One region of the Paenibacillus sp. MDMC362 genome, then DNA from elsewhere that is predicted to be linked to it. Evidence: riboswitches for the same ligand, from Rfam matches in the RefSeq annotation. Region 1 holds a riboswitch; the other holds the start of a gene.

Evidence for each region. A riboswitch is a leader RNA that binds a small molecule or an ion and turns the genes downstream of it on or off. The one in region 1 is predicted to bind S-adenosylmethionine.
Region 2: it holds a riboswitch for S-adenosylmethionine, as region 1 does, so the genes downstream of both, DP091_RS20925 (methionine ABC transporter ATP-binding protein) here and metA (homoserine O-acetyltransferase MetA) in region 1, are expected to answer to the same signal.

The regions. Positions count from the first base shown of each region.
Region 1 covers NZ_QLYT01000014.1:237,490-245,243, reverse strand. The annotation lists gene DP091_RS06845 (ROK family protein) at 1-516, shown strand, start outside; gene DP091_RS06840 (HRDC domain-containing protein) at 690-1,715, shown strand; gene corA (magnesium/cobalt transporter CorA) at 1,784-2,719, opposite strand; SAM riboswitch class I at 3,161-3,290, shown strand; gene metA (homoserine O-acetyltransferase MetA) at 3,425-4,342, shown strand; gene DP091_RS06825 (PLP-dependent transferase) at 4,367-5,551, shown strand; gene DP091_RS06820 (aminotransferase class I/II-fold pyridoxal phosphate-dependent enzyme) at 5,548-6,768, shown strand; gene mqnC (cyclic dehypoxanthinyl futalosine synthase) at 6,936-7,754, shown strand, end outside.
Region 2 covers NZ_QLYT01000041.1:84,917-92,670, reverse strand. The annotation lists gene DP091_RS20950 (putative polysaccharide biosynthesis protein) at 1-428, shown strand, start outside; gene DP091_RS20945 (DUF2515 family protein) at 512-1,906, opposite strand; gene DP091_RS20940 (thioredoxin family protein) at 2,045-2,389, shown strand; gene DP091_RS20935 (COX15/CtaA family protein) at 2,634-3,608, shown strand; gene DP091_RS20930 (Cthe_2314 family HEPN domain-containing protein) at 3,963-4,682, shown strand; SAM riboswitch class I at 4,804-4,949, shown strand; gene DP091_RS20925 (methionine ABC transporter ATP-binding protein) at 5,057-6,073, shown strand; gene DP091_RS20920 (methionine ABC transporter permease) at 6,073-6,741, shown strand; gene DP091_RS20915 (MetQ/NlpA family ABC transporter substrate-binding protein) at 6,810-7,655, shown strand.

The DNA.
Region 1 (7,754 bases):
ATCACCATCGGAACGGGAGTAGGGGCAGGCGCCGTGGTAGCTGGTGAATTGATCCACGGATTGTCCCATCCGGAGATGGGGCATATTTATGTGCGCCGCCATCCGGAAGACCGGTATGAAGGCACCTGTCCTTATCATGCTGACTGCCTGGAGGGGCTTGCAGCCGGACCGTCTCTTGGCAAACGGTGGGGAGTTCCCGGTGTGGAATTGACGCCGGATCATCCGGCTTGGGAGATGGAGGCTTATTATCTGGCACAAGCGCTGATGAATTATGTCCTCATTCTGTCCCCTCAGCGAATCGTGATGGGCGGAGGCGTTATGAAGCAGGAGCAGTTGTTCCCGTTGATCCGCACGAAGCTTCAGGAGCTGCTGGCCGGATATGTACAGCATCCAAGCCTTCATGAAGGAATTGATCAGTTCATCGTTCCGCCGATGCTCGGCGATAATGCGGGTCTCTGCGGTGCATTGGCGTTGGCCAAGCTGGCAGTAGATGAGTCCAAGAGCGTTCAAGCTTAACTTTATTTCTTATATAGAGTGAGTTGACTTTATTACAGATTATGGTATTATGAATTCAACAGTATAACGTATGGAACGGGAAGCACCTTTCTTTGTCGCTACGGCGGAGGAGAGGTGCTTTTTTGCGTTGTTCCATCGCTGTGCTGAATGCGTAAACGGGAGGTATTCGAGGGATGCAGATTGTATTCATGAATCAGATGAGCGGAGCGGATGAGTCAGGTCACCTCCGTTCTGCTCAAGTCTGGATCGGTGAGGAAGAGGGAGGATGGCGGCTCGGTTGGCGGAACATGGAACCGGACGGTGAAGTATCCGATGATGAGTGGTATGAAGGAAGTTCGTGGAATGAGTTATTATGCGTGTACCGACATCAATTAGCGAAGAAGCTTGGAGAGGGGTTCCGGCCGCTTGTTGAGGGGGTCTTCCATGAACCGGGAGAGACTGGAGGCAAGAATCTTGGTGTGCAGAAGCTGCAGTGCTATAGTGAGCTGTATGGCTCGGAGGAGCTGTACACGGAGCTGTGTGCCTGGCGCAGAAGAAAGGCGGCCTCCGGAAGAAAAGCACCTTATTTCATTGCCAGCAATCGGGTGCTGCGCATGATTAGCGCCTTCATCCCCCAGAATGAGGAAGAGCTGCTGCAGCTTCCTGGAATCGGGATCAGCAAGTCTGCGGAGCATGGGGCGGAGTGGCTGGAGATCACGACGAAAATCGAGCGGACCACAACCTTTCCACTGGATTGGGTTGATAAGCAGCTGCAGGAAGAGGTGTTCTTGTCCTGGCTGTATAAGCAGAAGGAGCAGCGCTACAAGCAAGAGCTGGACCGCTTCCGAATTCGCCGTACGATGCTGCTTGGCATAGCCGAGGGAGCTTCGCTGACCGAGCTGGAAGAACGCACTTCGTTATCTCGTCGAGATTTGGTTGAGGAATTGGAAGGTCTTGAGAAGGAAGGTTATGATACGGAGCAGCTGCTGGAGATTGAGCTGAATAAGATGACGGCTACCGAGCAGGCGACGGTATGGAAGGCTTTTGAGGAGCTGGGCGATACATTTCTTAAACCCGTATTACAACGGGTATATGGAGAAGGACAAGCCCACAATGGAGAGGTAGAAGAGATTGGCGGAACGGAGAAGCTGTATGAGCGGCTGCGCCTGATCAGGATTCGCTTTCGGCGGGAAGAACCTGGTAAAGCGAACGCAGGCTAATTCCAGGTAATGGAAACAGGACGGATTCCCTTGCGGCAGGGAGATCCGTCCTGATTGTTTCGGTATTTTCATATCCAGTCTTTCTTACGGAACAGATAAAACATGAGAGCACCGGCAGAAATCATGACGCCTATAACTACATAATAAGAATATTCCCAGTGAAGCTCAGGCATATTGTCAAAGTTCATGCCGTAGATGCCCGTTATCAGCGTCAGTGGAATGAAGATCGTTGTAATGGCGGTAAACACGCGCATGATTTCATTGGCCCGATTGGCGATACTGGATTGGTAAGCCTCTCGAAGGTTCCCCATGAGATCCCGGTAGGTTTCGAATGTTTCGGAAATTTTCACGGCATTTTCATAGATATCGCTGAAATATTTTTGCAGCTGGTCATCGATCAGCCGGAGATCTTTTTTGTTTAGCGTATTGATAACTTCCTTCTGCGGTCCAAGCACCTTTTTCAACCAAAGAATCTCGCTTCGAAGACCGATGATTTCGCTGAGGTGGGATTTTTTGGTATGCATCAGAATGTCTTCCTCCAGCTTTTCAATCCGCGCCTCGATGCGGTCCCCGACGGAGAAATAGTTGTCTGTCACGAGGTCGATCAAGAGATAGAGGAAGCGGTCAGGCGTGCTGACTTCATCCTCCCAGAGAAGCGGTTTAACGGTGCGAAGCTCGTGAATCTTTTGCTTGGTCACCGTAATAATAAAATGTCTGCCCAGGAAAACATTCAATGCCCGAAGGAAAATCTCTTCGTCGTCAAACCGGATGCTGTTTACGACGATAAAATAGTGGTTCTCGTATATTTCAATTTTGGGACGCTGTTCCTCTTCGCTGAGGCAATCCTCAACCGCAAGATCATGCAGGGAGAAGAGGGGCTGCAGTTCCGCTAAATCATCCACGTCCGCATCCAGCCAGTAGAAGCCGCTGGCCGGAGGTGTCAGCGTCATTTCGATGTCATCAACAGGGGTAAATACGCCCGAATCGACCAACCGGATTTTCATCTGATATCACTCCTTTGTCAAATACAAGCTGCTTGGTTAAGCAGTAAAGGCACAGGATATCAGCCCACCGGTTTACGGGCATAATCAAGGAAGGTTAGAATACGATAAAAAGCGCATGAAAAATAACGCCGCCCTCTGCCGGTAAGCTGATCTTAATCCTATGCGGTTGTGCGTCTTGTGCATCCAGTTTCTGGCTCGGGTCACCGTCCATCTTCCATGTCACCTCTTTCATACTCGGTTTTAAACAGCACTTGTCTAGTATAACGCCGGGTGTAGGACCTTTCAAGTTGAAATCCGGTGCAGCCAAGGGCCATTTGTACAGGGTATGGAAACCTTCGGTGAAGTGTGACGGACTTTATGAAAAGGTTCTTGACGAAAAATTGGGAATGATTTAAAGTAAGTATCAATTACGAACAATTTAAGACAACTGAATAAAGCGAAATCTTATCAAGAGCAGGTGGAGGGACTAGCCCTATGAAACCCGGCAACCGGCGGCAACATCGCACGGTGCTAATTCTTGCAGGAGATACGACGCTTCTTCGAAGCCGTTGTATAGTCTGACAGATGAGAGAGGCGCATTGTGATACGTATATGATGACCTTTCTCTACTTCGAGAAAGGTCTTCTTGCGTTTATACAGTCTAACGCTCTTTCTCACAGCTTTTTTATGGATGTATCATTTCATATCTCGAAGGAGTGAGCCACGATGCCGATTAAAATTCCGGATGCCTTGCCGGCAAAGGAAGTTCTGGCTGGAGAAAACATTTTTGTCATGGATGAGAGTCACGCATTTCATCAGGATATCCGCCCATTGCGGATCGCTATTCTGAACCTGATGCCAACCAAGGAAACGACGGAGACCCAACTGCTGCGCTTGATCGGTAACTCCCCGCTCCAGGTGGATGTTGTCCTTCTTCACCCGAGTTCCCACGTTTCGAAGAATACGTCGGCTGAGCATCTGAAATCATTTTACAAAACCTTTGAAGAAGTGAAACACCGTCGTTTTGACGGCATGATCATTACAGGAGCCCCGGTTGAGCAGTTGGAGTTTGAAGAAGTGAATTACTGGGATGAGCTTACTGAAATTTTTGAATGGACCAAGACGCATGTGACCTCCACGCTCCATATCTGCTGGGCGTCGCAGGCCGGGCTTTATTATCATTACGGCGTGCCGAAATACAGCCTCGAGGAGAAATGCTTCGGCGTGTTTCCACATACGATCAATGAAACATGTACCAAGCTGCTCCGCGGATTTGACGAAATGTTCTTTGTTCCGCATTCCCGACATACGGAAGTTCGGCGCGAAGACATTACAGGCATTGACGATTTGGTCATCCTGTCCGAGTCCGAGGAAGCAGGCATTTATTTGGTATCAAGCCGGGATGGAAAGCAGATTTTTGCCACAGGGCATTCCGAGTATGATGCGGACTCTCTGAAGTGGGAGTATGACCGGGACGTTGCCAAAGGCATGGACATCGAACTGCCGCGCAACTATTACCCGAATAATGATCCAACAAGGACGCCTCCGTCCATATGGCGGGCGCATGCAAACTTATTATTTACTAATTGGCTCAATTACTATGTATATCAGGAAACGCCGTACGATATTGGTCCGCAAATATAGCAGTATACGGGAGGAGAGTTTGTGATGGGGAAGAAACCTTTTAATATAGAGAGCCGGCTGGCACAGATCGGCTCGGTGCAAGAACCGGTAACCGGAGCCGTGAATTTTCCGATTTATCAAGCTACGGCATACCGCCATCCCAAATTAGGCCAGAGCACGGGGTTTGACTACGCCCGTACGAAAAACCCGACCCGGTCGGTACTGGAGGACGCCTGCGCCGAGCTGGAATCCGGCGATGCCGGCTTTGCTTGCAGCTCGGGCATGGCTGCCCTTCAGACGATTTTTGCTTTGTTCGGCCAAGGGGATCATCTGATTGTATCGCTGGATCTGTATGGTGGGACGTATAGGCTGCTGGAGCGGATTATGTCCAAGTTCGGCGTTACGGCTACGTACGTGGACACGAATGACCTGGTTGCGCTGGAAGGGGCAAGAAGGCCCAACACGAAGGCTGTATTTATCGAAACGCCGACCAATCCGCTGATGATGATTACGGATATTGAAGCCGTCTGTACGTGGGCAAGGCACCATCAACTGATCAGCATCGTGGATAATACGCTTTTGACTCCGTATTTCCAAAGACCCATCGAGCTTGGGGCGGATATCGTTATACATAGCGCCACCAAGTATTTGGGCGGACATAACGATGTGCTGGCAGGGATCATCGTAACGAAAGGCAAGGAACTATCGGAGGAGATGGCGTTCCTTCATAACTCCATCGGCGCAGTGTTAAGCCCGACGGATTCCTATCAGCTGATGAGAGGAATGAAGACGCTAGCGCTGCGCATGGATCGGCACGAGACGAATGCAACCGCAGTGGCAACGTTTTTGACCACTCACCCGGCGATCGGCGAGGTGTATTATCCTGGCCTTCCGGATCATCCGGGACATGACATCCAGAATCGCCAATCCAGCGGCAACACCGGCATCTTCTCTTTCAAGGTGAAGGACGCCCGCTATGTGGAGCCTGTGCTGCGGCACATTAAACTGATTGCGTTCGCAGAAAGCCTGGGGGGCGTCGAGTCCCTGATGACCTACCCTGCCGTCCAAACCCATGCGGACATCCCGCTTGAGATTCGGGAAGCGATCGGCGTGGATGACCGCTTGCTCCGGTTCTCGGTCGGCATTGAGCATGCGGATGACCTGATCGCGGATTTGGATGCTGCACTGAGCGCAGCCATGGCTGAAGTGGAAGGGAGTACGGGAAAATGAGCATCGATAAAGGTCCATCCGGCTTGGAAACGCAAACCAAACAGTTAGCTGCTAAACGGGGGCACGAAGAAGAACTTCGTTTCGAGACGAAACTCTTGCATTTCGGCGGGGAAATCGACCGGGCAACCGGCGCTTCAAGCGTTCCGATCTACCAAGCCTCGACGTTTCATCATGAAGACATCTTTAACCCGCCGCAACACGATTACAGCCGTTCCGGCAATCCGACGCGGCAGGCGCTGGAGGATTATATCGCCCTCTTGGAGGGAGGCGTACGCGGTTTCGCTTATGCTTCCGGTATGGCTGCGATCTCCAGTTCGTTCATGCTGCTCTCTGCGGGGGATCATATGATCGTGACGGAGGATGTGTACGGCGGAACCTACCGCCTTCTGACCAGCATTTTAAGCCGTATGGGCATCGAGAGCACCTTCGTGGACATGACCGATCTGGATCAAGTGAAGGCAGCCCTCAAACCGAATACGAAAGCCGTTTATATGGAGACCCCTTCGAACCCGACCCTGAAAATTACCGACATTGGCGCGGTGACGGATTGGGCGAAGGAGCATGGCCTGCTTACTCTGCTGGATAATACGTTCATGACGCCGTATTACCAGCGTCCGATAGAGTTCGGCGTGGATATCGTCATCCACAGCGCGACCAAATTCCTAGGCGGGCACAGCGATGTGCTGGCAGGTCTCGCGGTAGCCAGAACCGAGGAGCTGGGAGACCGATTGAAGCAGCTGCAAAATGGTTTGGGCACGGTGCTTGGGGTCCAGGATTCCTGGCTCCTTATGCGCGGCATGAAGACACTGAGCACACGTATGGCCCACTCCGAGCAAAGCGCAGCCAAGCTGGCGGCATGGCTGCAAGGAAGAAGCGACATTGAGCAAGTGTACTACCCTGGTCTCTTGAATCATCCGGGACGTGAAGTCCATGAGAAGCAATCAAGCGGTTATGGCGCGGTCATCTCCTTCGACGTCGGCTCAGGCGAACGCGCCAAGCAGGTGCTGAACCATGTGAAGCTGCCGCTGGTAGCGGTCAGCCTGGGAGCCGTGGAGAGCATCCTGTCGTATCCGGCAATGATGTCGCATGCAGCCATGGGCGAGAAGGTTCGGCATGAACGCGGAATTACGGATGGCTTGCTCCGTTTCTCGGTCGGACTTGAGGATGTGGACGATCTGATTGCTGATCTGGATCGGGCTTTTGCTGCCGGTTACTAATGATTTGCGTGAAAGCAAGGAACGTTATTTAAAGATTTGCCAAATCATAGAATTCGGCATCCTGTCACGGACGGGATGTCGTTTTTAATGCCGGATTGTGGTAGGATGAGATAGAAAAAGTTTTGCTGGTGATTTGTTATTTTGCTCTAAGTAGGGAGGCTGCAAGAATGAGTGCGGTAAACCGTATATTGGATAAAGCTTTACGCGGTGAGCGTTTGAACCTGGAAGATACCGTAACGCTTTTTGAAAGTGATGAGATTGAGAAAATTGGTCATGCGGCGGATGTGATGACAAAGCGTCTGCATCCGGATCCTATCACGACATTTGTTATCGGCCGGAATATCAATTACACGAACATATGTGATGTATTCTGCCGTTTTTGCGCTTTTTATCGCAGACCCGGCTCTTCCGAGGGCTATGTACTGCCCGATGAAACAATCTTCCAGAAGATTCAGGAAACCGAGGACGTGAACGGTACTGAAATTCTGATGCAGGGCGGCGTCAATCCGGATTTGCCGTTCAATTATTATACCGACCTGCTTCGCAACATTAAGAAGCGGTTTCCTAACATCACGATGCATTCCTTCTCCCCGGCTGAGATCATGAAAATGGTGGAGATCTCCGGGCTTACGCTCGAAGAGGTGATGCGCGAGCTTCACAGCGCGGGTCTGGACTCATTGCCTGGCGGCGGCGCCGAGATTTTGGATGATCGTATCCGCAAAAAGGTAAGTCGTCTGAAAGGCACATGGCGCCAGTGGATGGATGTCATGCAAACGGCCCATAAAGTCGGCATGAACACGACGGCTACCATGGTGATCGGTCTGGGCGAGACGATGGAAGAGCGTGCGCTCCATATGCTGCGCGTACGTGATGCGCAGGATGAATGCATTCAGAACGGTTATGATTCCAAAGGCTTCCTGGCCTTCATTCCATTTACGTTCCAGCCGGACAATACGAACCTTAAGCGGGAGCGAGAAACGCCGGAG
Region 2 (7,754 bases), on a different contig from region 1:
TTGTGGTCAAGCTTGCAGCCAGCTTCCTGCTGTCTCCGTTCTTTGGGATCTACGGGATCATAGGGAGCACGGCGCTCTGTTTCCTTGTCATTACGATACTGAATATAAGATCGATTAAAGCGATTGTATCCTTCTCCATCCTGGGCAAACGCTGGACGGGCTTCGTGCTGACAGTGATTGCTGCCGGGGGAATCGGATATGGCCTGAATCTGGCCGGTATTCAAATGGTCGATGTCATGCCGGCACGGTTGGCATTCCTGCTGACTTGCCTGGTTGTAGGCGTGGCCGTAGTCATTATATATCTTGTCCTGCTGGTGGTGTTTGGCGTATTGCGGCAATCGGAGCTGAGCAGTTACCCGCGCCTTTTGCAGAAGGTGTTCCGTCCGCTTATGAGACTGCAGCCCGCACGTATGCGGGAGCGGGGATAAAGACACTGACCTAGTTTCACTTATCGTGTAAATAGAACCGAAAAGAGACCTTCCTTGCATGATCGGGACGGTCTCTTTTCATTTTAATGCGGATGGATCTGATCAGACACATCATGCACGATGGCAGTTTTCTCCAAGGCGGCCCGATGGGCGTGGGTAATATCCGGCAGCAGCGGCCGTAACGGTTTGCGGATATGCCTAAACATTGCCCGGCCCTGAAACCAGTCGTACCGGGGAATCGGCTCGGGGGGTTCATCCTCCCAGATCTCCTCAAGATAAGGGCTGTACAGACGCTGGCCACCCGGGAGCCATTCCGATGTGATGAGGTCAGATCCCGCGTGGCCATGATTCATGGCTTGCTCAAGGGTCGGCGTAAATAAGGCCGGCCAGTATTCAGCGCGCGATCCTTGGTGCTTGGTGGATCGCGCGAAGGTCAGCACAGCGCGGTAAATTTCCTTATATCCAAACAATAAAGCATACAGCGAACGGCCTGCCTTGATCCGAATGGACAGGTCGTCAAACTTGGGGATGGTAAGTCCGGCCAGCGGCCTGGTTGGGGATAGGGGCTTTGGTCCAGCGCTTGCCCCCGACTCTGTTCGCTGGACTTGACCCAGCGGAAACACGATCTGATTCAACCGGGTCAGCTCATGCATCCGAAAGAAGGGATTCTCTAGAATATGTTGTTGGTAAAAAGGATGTCTCGCCACACGCCCCTCAATATAGTTCTGCTCATTAATGATGAGTGCCACCGTAAGCAGCGAACTGCTCTGATCCTGCCAGAACTGTTCCCAGAACGGTGTCATGAACGATGAAACATGAAAGTGGGGGAGTAAATGAAACAGGGGCTTTCCTTTATTTCGACTGTGTATATAGAGAAGCAGCTGGGGGTAGGCGTCCTGGAAGATCAGCGCATTGCAGCGCTCCAGGAAACGGTACAGATTGCTCTTGAATGTCGGATCCGTGAGATCCGACATCAATCCGCCTTTTAAATCGCTCATATTCCACCCGGCATTACGTGATACCATGTGGGCCAGAAAGGCCCAATGCAGCTCAGGATGCGATATATAACAGTCCAAATAGGCATGCGTACGCGTTACGTTGCTCCGGTTGGCTGCGGCAACGGCCTCCTGAATATGATGAATTATCCGCTGCTCTTCTTGAGATAGCTGAACATCTGCACCTGGTTCATGAATCCGAATATCGCTATACCCTTGCATGGAAGGCAGCGGAAACGGGGAAACGCTCTGCTGCAGATAGGGATGGGAGGAGAGGATTTCCTTGAGCTTTACGCGAATTCCCCTTACCGCTGCTGGGTCCCATTGCAATTCGTGTCGGCTTGTCCGGAGCTTTAAGGAGAATCGCCATGACGCGATCATCCCCGACCATGATTCTGTCAGGGCCTGCGGAATGGCTGCCGCCCATGACCATACATCATCCTTGCCCTGGTTTTTTTTATTTTTGACTCTGTTCGAGTGCATTCGGGGGTCACCTGCACTTTCTGATGGTTAATCCCTGCCTGTGAACATCATAATGTCAGTATGCTCTAAAATTTGACTTCCACTCAACATTTTGATTCACTAAGGGTGAAGGAACTCGACGTAAAGGGGAGATAATCAATGGAAAAAATCACTTCGGAAGCAGAATTTCAGGTTGCAATCCAGTCTCCGCGACTGACTGTTGCCGTATTTAAAGCAGACTGGTGCGGCGATTGCAAGTTTATCGATCCATTCATGCCGGAGGTTGAGACGAAGTTCTCAAACCAATTGACTCTGGTAGAGGTTGACGTCGATGCTGTCGGTGACGTGAGTCAGCAGCAAAATATTTTGGGTATCCCCAGCTTTGTTGCATACTCCGATGGACGCGAGCTGGTTCGCTATGTTAACAAACTCCGCAAATCGCGCGAGGAAATTGAAGATTTCCTGCAGCGTGCCGTGGACGTATACAGTACGATTCATAAGTAAGGGTGACCATAGCACCGCCGCCTTGATCTATAACTGGCGGCGGTGTTGTCTTATATATCGAATAGAGGTATGGCGATGAAGTCAAGTACCTGGATCATGAAGGTTTTTCTCATTTTTGAACATTTTGTCACAATCGCTGAAGTGACCGTGGCGGTAGAATCAGGTATAATGAAATGTGGACTGTGTACGATGCGATCCTGTAAAGGTTTAAATAGTGAATGATTAGGAGCAGCAGGTGAGATAAGTGAATGATAAACAACTAAAATGGCTGAGTTACATAACATGCTTAGTTATGTTCTGCGCGACGTTCGGCGGCATGGTTGTGACAAAGACGGGCTCGGGACTCGGTTGCGGTCAGGAGTGGCCGCTGTGCAACGGTAAATTTGTTCCCGCTTACACGGTATCCTCCATGATTGAGTATTCACACCGGGCCGTTAGTGGAATGGCGGGTTTGGCGGCGCTCGCTTCGCTGATTGCGTTCTGGAAGTACAAGCGGGATCGCCGGGATTTGATGGCTTATGTTATCGGGACCTCGGTATTCGTTATCGTACAGGCGATCATGGGTGCGCTTGCGGTGGTTAAGCCTCAATCGGCTGCGATTATGGCGCTGCATTTTGGCTTCTCGCTGATTGCCTTTGCTAGCTCTGTCATGCTGGCTTTGGGTATGCGGCGGGTAGAACAGGCGAAGGGGCCTGTAGACTTGGAGCGTCTGCCACGGGTAAGCAAGGGCTTCCGTAATTTAGTATGGGGCACAACCTTGTACAGCTACATCGTGGTTTATATCGGTGCATTCGTCAGCCATACGGATTCCCGGGAAGGGTGCTCCGGCTGGCCGCTGTGTAACGGGGAAGTGATACCGGAGCTGAGCGGAGGGGTCGGCATCGCCTTTATGCACCGCGTGGCGGCGCTTCTGCTGCTGATCGTTGTGGCGGTGATGGGCCATTTTGCATATTGGCGGAACCGCGACAACCGGGAGATCCAGATGCTGGGTATCTCGGCAACCGTGCTCTGCCTGCTGCAGGTGTTCAGCGGCGCCCTCATTATGGCAACGATGCATAACGAGGAGGTTTACGTATTCTCCGCACTGGGGCATACCTTGCTGATCTCCGCTTTATTCGGCGTACTTTGTTATTTAAGTGTCAGGGTATGGCAGCTCAGCAGGCTGGTTAAAGCCGAAATGCGGCCGGATCAAAGCATGCCTCGCGAAAAGATTGTATAAGAAAAAAGCAAAAGCCATGAAATAAAAAGATCGAATGTCAGGCAACATCGTTTAGCAAAGTCCCCGAGCCTGCCTCGAGGGCTTTGTTGTATAGTAAGGGGGGAGCCGATGATAACCAAGCCATCCGCTAGACGTGTCCGATATCAAGGAGATGGGGGTTGTCTTGTCGTTTCGGGGGCATCCTATAAAGAACGATCCTTTGGTCATGGATGAACGAATGAAACGGGGATACCCGGATGAGGTTATTCCCGCGTGAGAATATCGTGAACACGGTTGAAACGCGGTGGAATCACCATTTTGGCAAATAGCGATCCAATAACCAAGATTAATTTGATGACGCAAGGGGGTACCGCCATGCTTCGAATGTTACTTGGGGAACAGCCCCGGCAGAATAACGGCCTGCTTGAGGAAGCCATTGAATCGATGGTCCAAACAACCCGGCTGCTGCAGAAGGAAATGGAGAAAAACCAGGATCCGACGCATGATTTTCGCAAGCTTGAGATTTGGACCCGGGGGTTGATCGTTTCCCTGGATGAGCTGGAACAGAGCTGGAACGCGGCCAGGCATTTCAGTCAATCGATCCAATCGGGTTACATCGATGACATGTCGATTCAGGAGCAGGGGGAATATCAACGGTATGTGTATTTTTACAAAAACGGCTTTATCCGCGTATTCTCGATCCTTGACAAGCTGGGGACGGTGTTGAACGATTTGTACGATCTTCATACCTCCAAGGTGAAGGCGCATTTCTCCTATTTTACGGTCCTGCGGCAGTTTAAATTCCTGAAGGCCCACGGGGAGCTGGCCAAAGAGCTGGATGCGATCAAGGATCGTTACAAAACACCGTTGAACACGCTCCGGAAACGGCGCAACGCCGAAATCCATTACATGAATTCCGAGATGCAGGATGATTTGTGGCAGCGTCATCAAGGGCTGTCGGACAAGATCGAGCTCGAGGATATCGGGCAGCACCTGGACGATCTCAAACAAGGCGTTGATATGGTATGCCGGAGTCTGGCGGCCTCTTATAAATATACGAACGAGCTTTGGGCGAAAAATGGAGTCAGGACTTAGGCACAAAATCGCCATGAAATTCCTTTTGACAAAAACCTGAAAAGAATCTATACTAACTATTGCATTCATTAAATGTTATCAAATCAGATCAAATTAATCGGAAAAATTTCATATCGATGTTTTCTTATCGAGAGAGGCGGAGGGACAGGCCCGATGAAGCCCGGCAACCGACTCCAGCGTGTAATTGCTTAACGCGATGACGCTTGGAGTGACATGGTGCTAATTCCTTCAAAGCTATGGGACACCCTTAGTTTTGACAGATGAGAAAAGGCGTTGACTTTTACGTAAAGAGGGCCCTTTTTGATTCTACAAAAAGAGGCTCTTTTCTTTTGGGTAAATAGATATGAAGCTATGGAAAAAGGAGGATTATCGGATTGATTGAGCTCAAGCAATTGACGAAGCAGTACGGAAAAGCCGGAACTTTAACAACTGCGTTGTCCGAATTGGATTTGTCGATTGAAAAAGGAGAAATTTTCGGAGTGATCGGACACTCCGGTGCAGGTAAAAGTACATTGATCCGTTGTATCAATTTGTTGGAACGTCCCACCTCGGGCGAGGTGTGGGTGAACGGTAAGAATTTAACGTCGCTCGGCAAGAAGCAGCTTCAGGCGGAACGCCGCAAAATCGGCATGATTTTTCAGCACTTTAACCTGCTGTCATCCGCGACGGTGTACGATAACATTGCGTTTCCGCTGCGTCTGATCAAGACGCCGAAGGCCGAACTGGAACGTAAAGTATCCGAGTTGTTGGCTTTGGTCGGCCTCGAGGCGCATCGGGACAAATACCCGTCTCAGTTATCAGGCGGCCAGAAGCAGCGGGTGGGCATAGCGAGAGCGCTCGCCAGCGATCCGGAAGTGCTGCTGTGCGACGAAGCGACTTCCGCGCTTGACCCGCAGACTACGGATTCGATTCTGCGCCTGCTGCTGGACATTAACCAAAAGTTTCATCTGACGATTGTGCTCATTACCCATGAAATGCATGTGATCCAGAGCATATGCGACCGGGTCGCCGTCATTCATCAAGGCGGCATCGTGGAGCAAGGGCCGGTAACGGAAGTGTTCCTGAAGCCGAAGCATGAGGTAACCCAGGAATTTATCCGTCAGGAGATGGACAGCGGCCAAGCGCTCCGGCTGGCTATGCAGGGTCAGGTAAACGGCCCTTCCAGAGCGGTTCAAATCACGTTCCTGGGATCGAAAACGTACGAATCGATCCTGTCCCATACCGTTCATGAGACGGGCGTGAATTTTGCGATTCTGCAGGGTACGATCTCTACGATCAAAGAAACGCCGTACGGCCAGCTTATCGTCCGTTTCGAAGGGGAAGAGCGCGCGATTGAAGATACGATCCGGAAGCTGCTTGAACAAGGACTAGACGTGGAGGTGATTCATTGATGTTCGGACTTGATTTTACCCAGATCGATTGGAAAGAGATATGGACGGCAACCTTGGATACCCTGCGGATGCTGGGGGCTTCGGCCTTGTTCAGCTTTATCATCGGACTGCCGGTCGGCGTGCTGCTCTACATGGCCGCAAGATCCACGTCGGGGTTGGTACGCTTCGGTTACACGATCCTGTCATTCATTGTCAACATCCTGCGCTCGGTTCCGTTCATTATCCTGATCGTGGCGATGATCCCGATTACAAAGTCGATCGTAGGTGTTTCGTACGGCGTGCTGGGAACCATTCCGCCGCTTGTGATCGGCGCTGCTCCATTCTTCGCAAGGCTCGTGGAAACGGCTTTGAATGAAGTGGATAAAGGCGTGATTGAGGCAGCTCATGCCATGGGTTCCTCGACAAGCCAAATCGTATGGAGGGTACTCCTTCCGGAGGCGCGTCCGGGCCTTCTGGCCGGAATGACCATCACGATTGTAACCCTGGTATCGTATACCGCGATGTCCGGTCAAGTCGGCGGCGGCGGGTTGGGCGATTTGGCCATCAAGTATGGATATTACCGTTATGAGACCGAGATTATGATCCTGGCCGTCGTATTAATGATTGTGCTGGTGCAACTGCTGCAAATGGCAGGAGATCGCTTGGTCCGACATTTTACAAGAAAATAACGGAATGGATAAGGCATCAAGGAAGACAATATAAAAACATAATATATTTTCGGAGGGAGAGTTTTAGAATGAAAAAATGGACATTGGCATTGATCAGCTTGACATTGGTTACGGTGGTGCTGGCAGCGTGCGGCACCAAGCCTGCGGATAACGCGGCTGAGCCAGAGGGAACAACAGGAGGCGGCGCTCAAGAGACCGTAACCTTGAAAGTAGGGGCTTCGCCTTCACCGCACGCCAAAATTTTGGAGCATATCAAACCGGCACTTGAAAAAGAAGGCGTAAACCTGGAAATCGTGGAATTCACGGATTATGTTCTGCCTAATACACAAGTGGATTCCAAGGAAATCGACGCAAATTTCTTCCAGCATAAACCTTACCTGGATAATGAAATCAAAGAGCGCAAGCTGGACCTGGAGTCCGTGATCGCCGTGCATGTGGAGCCGCTGGGTGCATACTCCAGAACGATTAAATCAGCCGATGAACTGAAGGATGGAGCCGTTGTGGCGATCCCAAGTGACCCATCGAATGCGGGCCGTGCATTGACCCTGTTGTCCAAGAACGGCGTCATTAAGCTGCAGGATGAAACCAAGCTCGAAGCTACCGCTAAGGATATCGTGGAAAATCCGAAGAACCTGGAGTTCAAGGAAGTTGAAGCCGCGATGCTGCCGCGTATGCTGGATGAGCTGGATCTGGCTGTCATCAACACGAACTACGCGCTTGAAGCGGGATTGGACCCTACGAAGGATGCGCTCTTTATCGAAGACAAAGAGAACCCTTACGCCAATCTGCTGGTAGCTCGTCCGGACAACAAAGACTCCGACGCCATTCAAAAATTGGCGAAGGCGCTGACTTCCGAGGATGTGAAGACCTTTATTGAAGAAGAGTACAAAGGTGCTGTCATTCCGGCATTTTAATTCGAGCACCAACGCTCGAGGATGCTGAACATAAATTTATCATATTTGTTACGTTAAGAAAGGGCATTATCCAACAAGACTTTATCGGTCTTGACGGAT